One region of the Kribbella sp. NBC_00359 genome, then DNA from elsewhere that is predicted to be linked to it. Evidence: riboswitches for the same ligand, from Rfam matches in the RefSeq annotation. Region 1 holds a riboswitch; each other region holds the start of a gene.
What was found. A riboswitch is a leader RNA that binds a small molecule or an ion and turns the genes downstream of it on or off. The one in region 1 is predicted to bind cobalamin.

Region 1 (4,548 bases):
GTCGTCACGGACGAACGACCAGGCCAGAATCGTCACCGGCCCGGTCAGCATTCCCTTCACCGGCCGCTCGGTCAGGGACTGCGCGTACGACGTCCACGGCACGGTCATCGGGGCCGGTCGCGACACCTCGCCGTACAGGATCGGTGGACGGACGCAGCGGCTGCCGTACGACTGCACCCAGCCGTGTTTGGTGGTCGCGAACCCGTCCAGCTGCTCGGCGAAGTACTGGACCATGTCGTTGCGCTCGGGCTCTCCGTGGACGAGTACGTCGAGACCGAGCTCCTCCTGCAGGCCGATCACCCGCGCGATCTCGGCCCGCATCAGCTCGTCGTACGTCGCCGCGTCGATCCGCGCGGTCCGGAGATCGGCACGAGCCCGGCGGATGTCCGCGGTCTGCGGGAAGGACCCGATCGTCGTGGTCGCGAGCGCGGGCAGCCCGATCGACTCCTGCGCCGTACGGCGTTCGTCGTACGGCGGCCGCTGTCGATCCGCGGGACGAATCGCAGCAGCCCGGTCGCGGACCGATTGTTCGCGGATCAGGCCGGACTCCTCGACCGGTCCGCCGGACGGATTGCCGAGATCGACCAGAACGCCCGGCCCCTCGCTCAGCGCCCGGCCGAGCACCACGACCTCGTCGACCTTCTGCCGCGCGAACGCGAGCCGCTCGCGAACCCGTGGATCCAGGTCGTCTTCCGCCTCCACGTCGTACGGCACGTGCTGGAGTGAGCAGGAGGTGGAGACGGCCAGCTGCCCGACCGACCCGAGCAACTTCGTGCAGGTCGAGAGCGCGTCGCCCAGGTGAGTGCGCCAGACGTTGCGGCCGTCAACCACTCCGGCGACCACCGTCTTGCGCCGCAGGCTCGGCAGTACGGCGAGTTGGTCGACGAGCCCAGGGGCGGAGACCAGGTCGACCGCGAGACCGTCCACTGCGGTCGACGTCAGCACGGGCAACGCCGGGCCGGGATCACCGAAGTACGTCGCGACCAGCAGGCGCGGGCGATCGGTGAGAGTGGCCAGTCGGTCATAGGCGCGACGGAGTGCGTCGAGCTCGGCGGGAGTGCGGTCCTGGACCAGTGCCGGCTCGTCCAGCTGCACCCACTCCGCTCCGGCGGACTCGAGTTGGCTGAGCAGATCGGCGTACGCGTCCAGCAGACGGTCCAGCAGGCTGAGCGGTTCGAAGCCGGGAGTGACGGACTTCGACAACAAGAGGAAGGTCAGTGGTCCGATCAGGACCGGTCGGGTGTCGACGCCGAGTTCGCGAGCGGCCGTGAGGTCCTCGAGCGGCTTGGCCGGATCGAGCTGGAAGACGGTGTCCTCGGTGAGCTCGGGGACCAGGTAGTGGTAGTTGGTGTCGAACCACTTGGTCAGCTCCAGGGGCGCGACGTCGTCCCGGCCGCGGGCCATCGCGAAGTACGTGTCCAGCCTGGACGGGCCCCGGAAGCGGTCGGGGACGATGCCGAACAGCTGCACGTGATCGAGCATCTGGTCGTAGTACGAGAAGGTGTTGCCCGGGAGTACGTCGAGGCCGCGGCCGGCCAGGTCGCGCCAGGTGTCGGCCCGGAGCCGGCGGGCGGTCGTCTCCAGCTCGGCCGCGTCGCTGTCGCCGGACCAGTACTTCTCGACGGCCTTCTTGAGTTCGCGGGCCGGCCCGATCCGTGGGTAGCCCAGCACTGTCTTGATGGTGTTCACGTCTCTCTCCTCGCGAGCGTGCCAGGGGATCGGCGGGGTCGCGAAAGACGCCGGACGGGTCCTCCCACGAGACCACCGTTCCCGCGCGCACCGGCTGGTGCGCGCGCCGGCGGCAGGTCTTCGGACTCACGGGCAGACCGGTCGCTGACCGGTGGACCTACTGGCCGTCGCTTCCCGGACGCTGGGCGTCCAGTGCTCGTGACGGCGGTCGTTCCCGTTCACCGCTGCGGGGCAGTCCCGGATTCGCACCGGGTTCCCTCTTGCCTCGCCAGGTCACAGACCGCATGACCGGGCGAACCGTCGGCACTGACGAGCGTACGCGCACAGGCCGGTGAACGCCGCTGAACGCCGTACGGCGAGACGATTCGCACTTCATGACTCCGGACGAAAGAGCGGTTTCGCGTCGTTCTGGCGTTTCATCGGTGAACCGGCCGATTGTCTCGCGTTGTCAACCAGGGAAGGGTTTTCCGGCCTTCAACCTGTGGGGAGGGTCACGTCGGCATCGTGAGACCAGTGTTCAACTGGACTGGTTTTTTGGCTTACTCTGAAAGCACGCCCCCGCCACCGGAGTCGATGGGCCAGCGGGCCACCTCACCGCGCCTACGCACCGCCTGAAACCCAGGGAGTGATCGTGCCGAAACTCGTCTATGACTTCGCCGAAGGCAACAAGAGCATGAAACAGCTGCTCGGCGGGAAGGGGGCGAACCTGGCCGAGATGACCAATCTCGGCCTGCCGGTGCCGCCCGGCTTCACCATCACGGCCGACGCCTGCCGCGTGTACCTGGCCACCGGTACGGTGCCGCCGGAGCTGGCCGACGAGATCGACCACCACGTCGACCTGCTGCAGCAGACGATGGGCAAGAAGCTCGGCCAGGCCGACGACCCGCTGCTGGTCTCGGTCCGGTCCGGCGCGGCCGTGTCGATGCCCGGCATGATGGAGACCGTCCTGAACGTCGGCCTGAACGACGACTCGGTGAACGGCCTCGCCCACCACTCCGGCAACCCGCGGTTCGCCTGGGACGCCTACCGGCGGCTGATCCAGATGTTCGGCAAGACCGTGCTCGGCATGGAAGGCGACGTCTTCGAGGACGCGATCGAGGCGGCCAAACAGGCCAAGGGCACCCGCAACGACCTCGACCTGGACGCCGACGACCTGAAGGGCCTGGTCGAGACGTTCAAGCAGGCCGTGCACGACCACACCGGCCGCGAGTTCCCGCAGGACCCGCGGACCCAGATGGACCTCGCGATCGAGGCTGTCTTCGGCTCGTGGAACTCCGAGCGCGCGATCCTCTACCGCCGGCAGGAGCGGATCGCCACCGACCTCGGTACGGCGGTCAACATCTGCTCGATGGTGTTCGGCAACCTCGGCATGGACTCCGGCACCGGCGTAGCGTTCACCCGCGACCCCTCGACCGGCCAGCCCGGCGTGTACGGCGACTACCTGCAGAACGCGCAGGGGGAGGACGTGGTGGCCGGCATCCGGAACACGGTCCCGCTCGCGGACCTCGAGCAGATCGACAAGACGTCGTACGACGATCTGATGGCGATCATGGCGAAACTCGAGGGACACTACCGCGACCTGTGCGACATCGAGTTCACCGTCGAGCGCGGCAAGCTGTGGATGCTGCAGACCCGGGTCGGCAAGCGGACCGCGGCGGCGGCGTTCCGGATCGCGACCAGCCTGATCGACGAGGGCGTGATCGACACCGACGAGGCGCTGCGCCGGGTGAAGGGTGCGCAGCTCGCGCAGCTGATGTTCCCGCGGTTCGACGCGGACGCGGACAAGGACCTGATCACCAAGGCGATCGGCGCGTCGCCGGGCGCGGCCTCCGGCACGGTCGTGTTCACCTCCGCGGCCGCGGTCGAGGCGGCGGACAAGGGCGAGAAGGTGATCCTGGTCCGCCGCGAGACGAACCCGGACGACCTGCACGGCATGATCGCCGCGCAGGGCATCCTGACCAGCCGCGGCGGCAAGACCTCGCACGCGGCCGTGGTCGCCCGCGGCATGGGCAAGACCTGCGTCTGCGGCGCCGAGGAACTCGACGTGAATGTTGCCCAAGGCACCATCAAGGTCAACGGAACGGTGATCGAGGCCGGCGAGACGATCTCGATCGACGGCACCACCGGCGAGATCTTCCGCGGCGAGGTCCCGGTCGTCCCGTCGCCGGTCGTGCAGTACTTCGAGGGCTCCCTGTCCCCGGACGCCGGGGACGAACTCGTGGCGTCGGTGCACCGGTTGATCACCCACGCCGACGAGGTACGGCGGCTCGGCGTCCGGACCAATGCGGACACCGCGGACGACGCGGCCCGGGCGCGGCGCTTCGGCGCCGAGGGGATCGGGCTGTGCCGGACCGAGCACATGTTCCTGGGGGAGCGGCGCGAGTCGGTCGAGCGGTTGATCCTGGCGGACAACGACGCCGATCTCGAGGCGGCGCTCACGGAGCTCGAGCCGCTGCAGCGTGGCGACTTCCTCGAATTGCTGGCCGCGATGGACGGGCAGCCGGTGACGATCCGGTTGATCGACCCGCCGTTGCACGAGTTCCTGCCGTCGATGGAGGAGCTCGCGGTGAAGGTCGCGCTGGCGCGCGAGCGTGGTGAGGAGCTCGGGCACGACGCCGCGCTGCTGACCGCGGTCGAGCGGCTGCACGAGGAGAACCCGATGCTCGGCCTGCGCGGGGTCCGGCTCGGCCTGGTCGTCCCGGGCCTGTTCGCGATGCAGGTGCGGGCGATCGCGTCCGCGGCGATGGAACTGCGGGCGCAGGGCAAGGACCCGCGGCCGGAGATCATGATCCCGCTGGTCGGCGCGGTCCAGGAGCTGCATCTGGTCCGGGACGAGGTCGAGCGCGTGCTCGCCGACGT
Region 2 (4,548 bases), 3.2 Mb from region 1:
GGGTTCACCCGGGCGGAGCGGTTGGGTGGGTCGTACGAGTTGTACTTCCCGGATCCGCTGGTCGGGCGCGAGTTCGACCTGACCGACGACGTGCTCGCCGCGCTCGAGGATGCGGCCGGCGATCTCGCCCGGCTGGACGCGACCGCCGCCGTCCTGACGAACAGCGAGGCACTGGCACGGCTCCTGTTGCGGGCCGAGGCCGTCGGGTCGTCGCAGATCGAGGGGCTCGTGGTCGGCGCGCGCCGCCTGCTCAAGGCCGACGTACTGCGCGATCGGCCGACCAGCGGACCCGGCGACGTCACCGCCGAGGAAGTGCTGGGCGCTGTCGACGCGATGACCTGGGTGACCGAGTCCGTCCAGGCCGGCGACAAGCTCGAGGTCGACCACCTGCTCGAGGCCCACCGTCGGCTGATGGCCCAGTCTCCGACGCCGGAGTTCGGCGGGGAGGTCCGCTATCTGCAGAACTGGATCGGCGGCCGCTCCCCCGCCGAGGCGTACTACGTCCCGCCGCCGGCGCAGCTGCTCCCCGATCTGCTCGCCGATCTGATGACCTTCGTCCGGGAGTCCCGGCTGCCAGTGCTGGCCAAGACCGCGATCGCACACGCACAGTTCGAGACGATCCATCCCTTTGCCGACGGCAACGGACGGACCGGGCGTGCGCTGATCCACCTGATCCTGCGGGCCGACGGCCTCATCACCCGGACCGTGCCACCGGTGTCGCTGTCGCTCGCCACGCATGCGACGCAGTACATCGACGCGCTGACAGCCTTCCGTTATGTCGGACGGGCGACCACGATCAAGGCTCGGTCGGCGGCGAATCCCTGGCTGCAGATGTTCGCGATGGCATGCACTCATGCGACCGCGGAGGCCGCGCGCTTCGAACAGACGGCGACCGACCTGAAGACCACCTGGCGCGAACGGGCCGCGCCGGTCCGCGCTGGCTCCGCCACCGATCTGTTGATCGACGCCTTGCCCGCGGCCCCGGTCCTCACGCTCGCCGCGGCCGCGCGGCTCATCGACCGGTCTCAGCAGGCCGCCAACCAAGGACTCGCGCGCCTGGTCGAGACGCGCGTCCTGCGCGAGGTCACCGACGGCCGCCGGAACCGCGTCTACGAGGCGCCCGAACTGATCGACGCGTTCACGTTGCTCGAGCGGCGCTTCGCCAGCCCGGCGGCCGATACCAGGATCGAACCACCTAGCAGACCCGTGCCGTCGAGGCCAGAACCAACACACCGTCCACATTGACTTTCTCCTCCCCGTCGGGACACAATTCGAACACATGTTCGATCGCGTCTCAAATCGAGGTGCCTGACGGGGAGCGTGAGGAAATCGTGATGCCGGAGCCGTTCGACTGGGAGATCCTGCACCGACCATCGGCGATGGCGATGGTGCGAGGCCAGCTCGGCTTCAGCTGGATGGTGCTGTCCGGGCGGCTCGCCCAACTGACCGACGAGCAGTACTTCTGGCGTCCGAGCAGTGAGGCCCTGACCGTCGTACGACGTCACTACGCCTCGCACTACCGATCACTCGGGTCCGGGGAGTGGGTGGCGCAGTGGCCGGACGAGCCGGATCATCGCGGCCCGCGCACGATCGCCTGGCTGATCGCCCACCTGACCGAGACGTTCTTCGAGCGCTGGGAGTGGACGTTCGGCGAGAGCCGGCAGGGCCGCGCCGACATCACGCTGCACGGCAACGCCCGCGATGCGGTCGCCTGGCTGACGCACTGGGTGGATGCCTGGCAGGAGTCGATCGCCGCGCTGGACGAGGAGCGGGTGATGGCGGTCGGCCTGAGCCAGGCGACCGAACTGGACGCCGGCGAGCCGTTCGGTCACGTCGTGCTCCGGCTCAACCGGGAGCTGATCCACCACGGCTCGGAGATCATGACACTGCAGGATCTCTCTGCGGTCGCGGCGTGAGGACCACAACATGTGCGACACCCGGCGTGGCGCTACCACAACATCTAGGGCGATCCACCTAGCATCACTACTGCTGGTGGTTCGGAGCGGCTCTACATATTTGGACAGCTCATCGCGTCCGGGACCACAAGATGTGGGCCACGCCGAGGCAACAGGGGAATCCGGTGCGAATCCGGAGCTGCCCCGCAACGGTGAGCGGAGACTGTCCGCGAGTCCGGATACCTGCCACCGGCGCGTGCACCGCCGGTGCACGCGGTCCGAGACCTCGCGGGTGGGTCGCAGGGCGTGGCGGCAGCGTTCCCGGCCGGAGCTGCCTGTCTCGTCATGCGCCCATCCGTGCGGCGACGGTCCTCCGAACTCCTGTGGAGAGCACACCTGTGACCATTGCTTCCTCATCCTCCGCGGTGACGACCGACCAGCCGATCCAGCTGACCGTCGTCCGCCGTGACGGCAGCAGCACCGCGTTCGATCCGACCAACGTCTCCGTTGCCATGAGCAAGGCGTTCCTCGCGGTCGAGGGCGCCGACGCCGGCGCCACCCACCGGGTCCGCGACCTGGTGGCCGACCTGACCGGCCGGGTCGTGGACGCCTTGACCAGCCGGGGCGACGCCCGCCGCAGCGTCCAGGTCGAAGACATCCAGGACCAGGTCGAGCTGGCGCTGATGCGCGCCGGTGAGCACCAGGTCGCCCGGGCCTATGTGTTGTACCGCGAAGAGCGGACCAGGGCCAGGACACCAGCTGACCCGGCCGGGATCGCCGAGAGGCCCGCGCTCTCGGTGCGTGCCGCGGACGGCAGCACCGCGCCATTGGACGTCGACCGGCTGCGGGTGATCGTCGCGGAAGCGGCCGACGGGCTCGACTCGGTCGATCCCGAGCTGATCCTGGACGAGACCCTCGGCTCCTGCTACGACGGCATCGCGCAGCACGAGGTCGAGCTCGCGCTGGTGATGGCCGCCCGGTCCTACGTCGAGACCGAGCCGCAGTACAGCTTCGCCGCGTCCCGCCTGCTGCTGGACCAGATCCGCCGCGAGGCTCTCGGCCGCGTGCACGGTGAGCCCCGGCAGGCCAGCCAGGCCGACATGACCGCCGCCTACGCGGACTACTTCCCGCGCTACATCCAGGTCGGTATCGACGCCGGTCACCTCGATCCCGAGCTGGCCACCTTCGACCTGGATCGGCTCGCCGCCGCGATCCGTCCCGAGCGCGATCTCGACTTCACCTTCCTCGCCCTCCAGACCTTGTACGACCGGTATCTGCTGCACATCGACAAGGTCCGGTTCGAACTGCAGCAGGCGTTCTTCCTCCGGGTCGCGATGGGGATGGCGCTGCGCGAGGACGACCGGGAGGCACGCGCGATCCAGTTCTACGAGCTGCTCAGCTCGTTCCGGTTCATGTCGTCGACGCCGACGCTGTTCAACTCCGGCACCACCCGGCCGCAGCTGTCGTCGTGCTTCCTGACGACGGTCGACGACGACCTGGCCGGCATCTTCCACGGCATCCGCAACAACGCCCTGCTCGCCAAGTACTCCGGCGGCCTCGGCAACGACTGGACGCCGGTCCGCGGCATCGGCGCCAAGATCCGCGGCACCAACGGTGAGTCGCAGGGCGTCGTACCGTTCCTGAAGATCGCCAACGACACCGCCGTCGCGGTCAACCAGGGTGGCAAGCGCAAGGGCGCGGTCTGTGCGTACCTGGAGACCTGGCACATCGACGTCGAGGAGTTCCTCGACCTCCGCAAGAACACGGGTGACGAGCGCCGCCGCACCCACGATATGAACACGGCCAACTGGGTGCCGGACCTGTTCCTCCAGCGCGTCGAGGCGGGTGGCGACTGGACCCTGTTCTCGCCGAACGAGGTCCCCGACCTGCACGACTTGTACGGCGCTGCGTTCGCCGCGGCGTACACCGGCTACGAAGCCGCGGCGGACCGTGGTGAGATCCGGGTCTTCAAGCGGGTCAAGGCCGTCGACCTGTGGCGCCGGATGCTGACCGTGCTGTTCGAGACCGGGCACCCGTGGATCACCTTCAAGGACGCCTGCAACCTGCGCTCGCCGCAGCAGCACGACGGCGTGGTCCACTCGTCGAACCTGTGCACCGAGATCACCCTCAACACGACCGTCGAGGAGACCGCAGTCTGCAACCTGGGCTCGGTCAACCTGGTCGCGCACCTGACCGAGGACGGTCTCGACGCCGACCTGCTCCGCGACACCGTGAAGACGGCGGTCCGGATGCTCGACAACGTCATCGACGTGAACTTCTACACCACCCCCGAGTCCGAGCGCGCGAACCAGCGCCACCGCCCGGTCGGCCTCGGCCTGATGGGCTTCGCCGACGCGCTGTTCTCGCTGCGGATCCCGTACTCCTCCGACGCCGCGGTCGAGTTCGCGGACAGCTCGATGGAGCAGATCAGCTACCACGCGATCGAGGCGTCCAGCGACCTCGCCGCCGAGCGTGGCCGCTACTCAACGTACGACGGTTCGCTGTGGAGTCAAGGTGTGCTGCCGATCGACTCGCTGGAGTTGCTCCGGTCTGCTCGCGACGGCGACGTGATCGTTGACGAGAGCAAGCAACTGGACTGGGACGCGCTCCGGCAGAAGGTGCTGCGCGACGGCATGCGGAACTCGAACGTGAT
Region 3 (4,548 bases), 870 kb from region 1:
AGCATCAGTTCGATACCGATGAAGGTCACGGTCGGGCGGAGCGGGTTGAAGTTGTCGGAGATCAACTCCAGTACCCGATCGAAGTGCTGTCGTGCTTCTTCGGTCCTCCCTGACCTCACACTCAGCCTGCTCGCAGCCAGCCTGACAGCTGCTCCAGGGATCCCGGCGGATCGTCCGGCGAGCGCGGACCGCAGCAATGCCCGGCACTCGTCCCAGCGGTCGAGGTCGATCAACTCGAGCGCGGCTATGCCCGCGAGGAAGTATGCCCAGGAGCCGGCGCCGTCGGCGAGGGTGCTGAAGTAAGCCGCGCGGGTGAGCTCGGCTGCTTCGGCCCACCGGCCGAGCTCGTGCAGGGCATTGAAACGGATGATGGCGGCGTCGTTGGCGGTGTTGGTATCTCCGCAGGCCGTCGCCATCTGCAGTGACAGGTCAGCCTCGGCGAGCGAGGCCAGCGGCGCGTAATCCCCCAACACCGACGCGCGTGCGCAGACCGCCCGGCCAAGAGCCTGAACCGAGCCTGATGTGCGGCCGATCCGGACGCCTTCGTCCGCATGCATCTCGGCGTTCGGCAGGCCATGCATGCCCTCGGTCTCAGCTAGCTCGGCGAACGCGACGGCGCGTTCCGCACTTTCGGGGAAGTCCGTCGTCAGCTCGATCGCTTCGAGGAACTCGTCCAGGTCGGCCATCGCCGGCGATGTCGATTGCCAGCGGCAGTTGGCCCTCAAGACCAGCAGATTGCTGGCCAGCAACGGCTGCTGCTTCCTGTTCACCAAACTCAGCGCCTCCGTGAGGAGCGTGACTGAAACCTCGGGCCAGCCTGCCCGCTCGCAGACTGCGCTCGTTCGCCGTAACAGGCCGATTCTCTCGTCGCGCCCGCCGCGGATGGTCGGTGACACCGTTTCCCAGAGAGCGCACGCGCGGCGGAGTTGGATCGCCTCCTCTGTTGGGGCTCGCAGGCCTTCTGCGTGATCGGCTGCCACGAGGGACCAGTGGTAGGTGGCGTCGAGGTTTCCGGCTCTTTCGTTGTGGATCGCGAGGTCGGCAGCCTCAATCTCGGTGGGACGTGATTCGAGTACGCGGATGTAGTCGGTATGGAGCTCCGCGGCTTGGTCTGGTGACAGGCCGTCGTACAAGACGTCGGCCAAGAGCGGGTGCCGGAACCAGGAGGTGCCGTCGGGTGCGGTTTCCACGACACCGCGGTCGTGAGCTTCCGCGAGACAGGGGGTGATCGAGCTCGCGTCGAGTCCGTGGGCGGCGGCGACCTCGGTCAGGACGGCCGATGAGGTTGGTCGGCCGCCGACGGCGAGGATTCTGGTGACCAAGCGGGCCTGGTCCGACAGGCTGTGCCAGGCGGCGAGCAGGGCTTCGCGGAGCGCAGCGGGAACGGTGGCCGGAAGAGTGCGCTCAGCGCCGGACAGACCGCTGACCATCAGTTCGACGAGGTAGGGGTTGCCGTCCGATCTGGCCAGGACCTCGGCGGCGAGTTCGACGTCCGGCGCCTGGCCGAGCAGTCCTTCGATCTCGCTGCTGGTGCCGTCCAGGTCCAGCGGATCCAACCGGAGCTCGCCGAAGAAGGGCATCCGGCGCATGTCGGCAAGCCAGGAATGGAGGGGATGCCCCTCGCCGCGTTCCTCGGTCCTGCACGTGGCCAGCAGTACCAACGGCTGGGAGCGGAATCCGGCGATCAGGTAGGCCATCGCGTCCAGGGAGGCGACGTCGGCCCATTGCAGGTCGTCGACGACCACCACTGTCGGCCGTCGTACCGCGATCCGGTTGAGTACGAGGTCGACGAGCATCGGAAGCCTCGTGGCGTCGACGCCGCCACTGACGCCGAGCGAGGGCAGCAAGGCACTCAGCTCATCGGTCCCGGCGAGAGTTTCGGCCCTCTCGTCGGCATCCGCGCGGCTCAGCCAGTCCTGCAAGGCGCCGGCGATCGGGGCGAACGGGACCGACGCGCCACCGAAGTGCACGCTCGATCCCCAGAGCACGTTCAGCTGCGAATCGCTGCAGACCTCACGGGCAAGGCGGGTCTTGCCGATGCCGGCTTCGCCATGGATGACGATCGCGTGCGGTACGCCGGCCACGGCGTCGAGCAGCACGTCGCCGAGGAACCGTTGTTCGGCTGCGCGTCCGGCGAAGCGATGATCGGGCCGCAGACCCCCCATACGTCCTCAGTCAACACCCTCAGGCGGGCTGACGGGAGGCCCAGAGCCGACCGAGACCCACACCGCGGTCACTGAGCGCGAGCCGCCGGGCCTGATGCACTTCGGGACGGTGGTGTCGACGTGGGGGTTGCCACGTGACCGTGATGGTTGCCGGGCGGGCGGGGTGTGCCATGATCGGGCCGACGGTTGTGGAGGAACACCGGTGACCGGCTGAGGCCGGGAGTCCGGGGCGGTCCCGCCACTGTGACCGGGCCTGATCGAAGTCGACGCGGCCCGGGAGCCAGGACATCCGCGTCCGTCCGCCGGCCCGCGGTCACCGCGGTACGGCGTACCAGCCGTGGCGGGCGTGGATACCCGCTCGACGAAGGGACCCACCGCCGATGCGGCCAGCCTCACCGTCCACCGGATTCCCGTTCACCGCCGTGGTCGGAATGGACGACCTTCAGCTCGCCCTGATCCTGGCGGCCATCTCGCCGGCGATCGGCGGGGTGCTGATCCGGGGCGAGAAGGGTACGGCGAAGTCGACCGCGGTCCGCGCGCTGACCGAGATCCTCCCGCCCGTGGACGTTGTGCCGGGCTGCCGGTTCTCCTGCGACCCCGAGCACCCTGACGACACCTGTCCCGACGGCCCGCACCACAGCACGGAGGCCCTCAACCGGCCTGCCCGGCTGGTCGAGTTGCCCGTCGGCGCGACCGAGGACCGGGTGCTCGGGTCGCTGCATCTGGAGAAGGCGCTCGCCGAGGGCATCACGGCGTACGAACCCGGTCTGCTTGCTGCCGCGCACCGTGGATTGCTGTACGTCGACGAGGTCAACCTCCTGCACGATCACCTGGTCGACGTACTGCTCGACGCCGCCGCGATGGGCCGCGCGACCGTCGAACGTGACGGGGTGTCCGTCACGCACCCGGCGCGCTTCGTCCTGGTCGGCACGATGAACCCGGAGGAGGGCGAGCTCCGACCGCAGTTGCTCGATCGCTTCGGCCTGACCGTCGACGTCGTCGCCAGCCGCGATCCTGCCGTGCGGGTGGAGGTGATGCGTGCGCGGCTCGCGTACGAGGCCGATCCGGCGGGCTTTGTCGCGCGGCACGACGGACCGCAGCGGGAACTCGCCGAGCGCATCGTCAAGGCGCGCGACCTGATCACCGAGGTGATCCTGACCGACGCCGCGCTCCGCCAGATCGCCGAGATCTGCGCGTCCTTCGACGTTGACGGCATGCGCGCCGACCTGGTCACCGCGCGTACGGCGGTCGCTCACGCGGCCTGGTCCGGTCGCACCGTCGTCGAGGTCGACGACGTCCGCGCCGCCGCCAAACTCGCCCTGCCCCACCGCCGCCGCCGGAACCCCTTCGACGCCCCCGGCCTCGACGAGGACCAACTAGAACAAGCCATCCAAGACAGCACCCCACCACCCAACCCCGACGACAACCCCGACGGCCCGGGTGGTGGGGGAGTGGACCCCACAGACGACGGCAGTCCGGCCGATCCGACCGACGCAGACCGGCCCGACGCAGACCGGGCGGAAGCAGACCGGTCGGAGGCGAACCTATCTGGCGCGGACCGCTCCGAGGGGCGCCGGGCGGATGCCGACTCGGCCGCCTCGGGTGGTGCTGAGTCCGGCGCCGATTCGGACTCGGCGGCCACCGGCGCGGGCCGAGAGGCCGGCGAGGCGGGCGGCCGGCCGGCGCCGGTCGGCGAGGTGGTTGGAAGCTCCGAGCCCTACAAGGCGCGACTGCTCAGCGTGCAGGCCGCGGGCGCCGGTGTCGCCGGGCGTCGGTCCCGGGCGATCACCGAGGTCGGGCGCGTGGTGGGTGATCGCGCCCGCATCGGTCGGGAGGCTGGGCGTCCGCATCTGCTGGCGACCATCCGGTCCGCCGCCCCGCATCAGCACGCTCGGGGTCGCGCCGGTGCCGGGCTCGCCGTACGACCCTCGGATGTGCGGCTCGCCGTGCGGGAAGGGCGCGAGGGCAACCTTGTTCTGTTCTGTGTTGACGCGTCGGGGTCGATGGGGACGAAGCAGCGGATGGGGGCAGTGAAGACCGCGATCGTCTCGCTGCTGCTCGACGCGTACCAGCGTCGCGACACCGTCGGCCTCATCACGTTCGCCGGCGCCGCGGCCACGGTTGCCTTGCCGCCCACCGGCAGCGTTGAGACCGCCGTACGACGTCTCGAGTCGCTACCGACCGGTGGGCGCACACCCCTTGCCGAAGGTCTGCTCCAGGCGGCGGAGGTACTACGGATCGCCGCGATCCGCGACCCACGACGTCGGCCCCTGCTCGTGCTTGTCACCGACGGCCGCGCGACCCACGGAGACAAAGCGTTCGCCCGGGCGAGGCAGGCCGCCGGATGGCTCGCTCAGCAGGGGATCGCCACCGTCGTGGTCGA

Region 2: it holds a riboswitch for cobalamin, as region 1 does, so the genes downstream of both, OG876_RS26490 (ribonucleoside-diphosphate reductase subunit alpha) here and metE (5-methyltetrahydropteroyltriglutamate--homocysteine S-methyltransferase) in region 1, are expected to answer to the same signal.
Region 3: it holds a riboswitch for cobalamin, as region 1 does, so the genes downstream of both, OG876_RS37785 (putative cobaltochelatase) here and metE (5-methyltetrahydropteroyltriglutamate--homocysteine S-methyltransferase) in region 1, are expected to answer to the same signal.

The regions. Positions count from the first base shown of each region.
Region 1 is NZ_CP107975.1:8,642,844-8,647,391, reverse strand. Features, by position in the region: gene metE (5-methyltetrahydropteroyltriglutamate--homocysteine S-methyltransferase) at 1-1,689, opposite strand, end outside; cobalamin riboswitch at 1,784-2,006, opposite strand; gene ppdK (pyruvate, phosphate dikinase) at 2,318-4,548, shown strand, end outside.
Region 2 is NZ_CP107975.1:5,415,674-5,420,221, reverse strand. Features, by position in the region: gene OG876_RS26500 (Fic family protein) at 1-1,245, shown strand, start outside; gene OG876_RS26495 (DinB family protein) at 1,335-1,916, shown strand; cobalamin riboswitch at 2,035-2,160, shown strand; gene OG876_RS26490 (ribonucleoside-diphosphate reductase subunit alpha) at 2,294-4,548, shown strand, end outside.
Region 3 is NZ_CP107975.1:7,767,884-7,772,431, reverse strand. Features, by position in the region: gene OG876_RS37790 (helix-turn-helix transcriptional regulator) at 1-2,165, opposite strand, end outside; cobalamin riboswitch at 2,335-2,476, shown strand; gene OG876_RS37785 (putative cobaltochelatase) at 2,546-4,548, shown strand, end outside.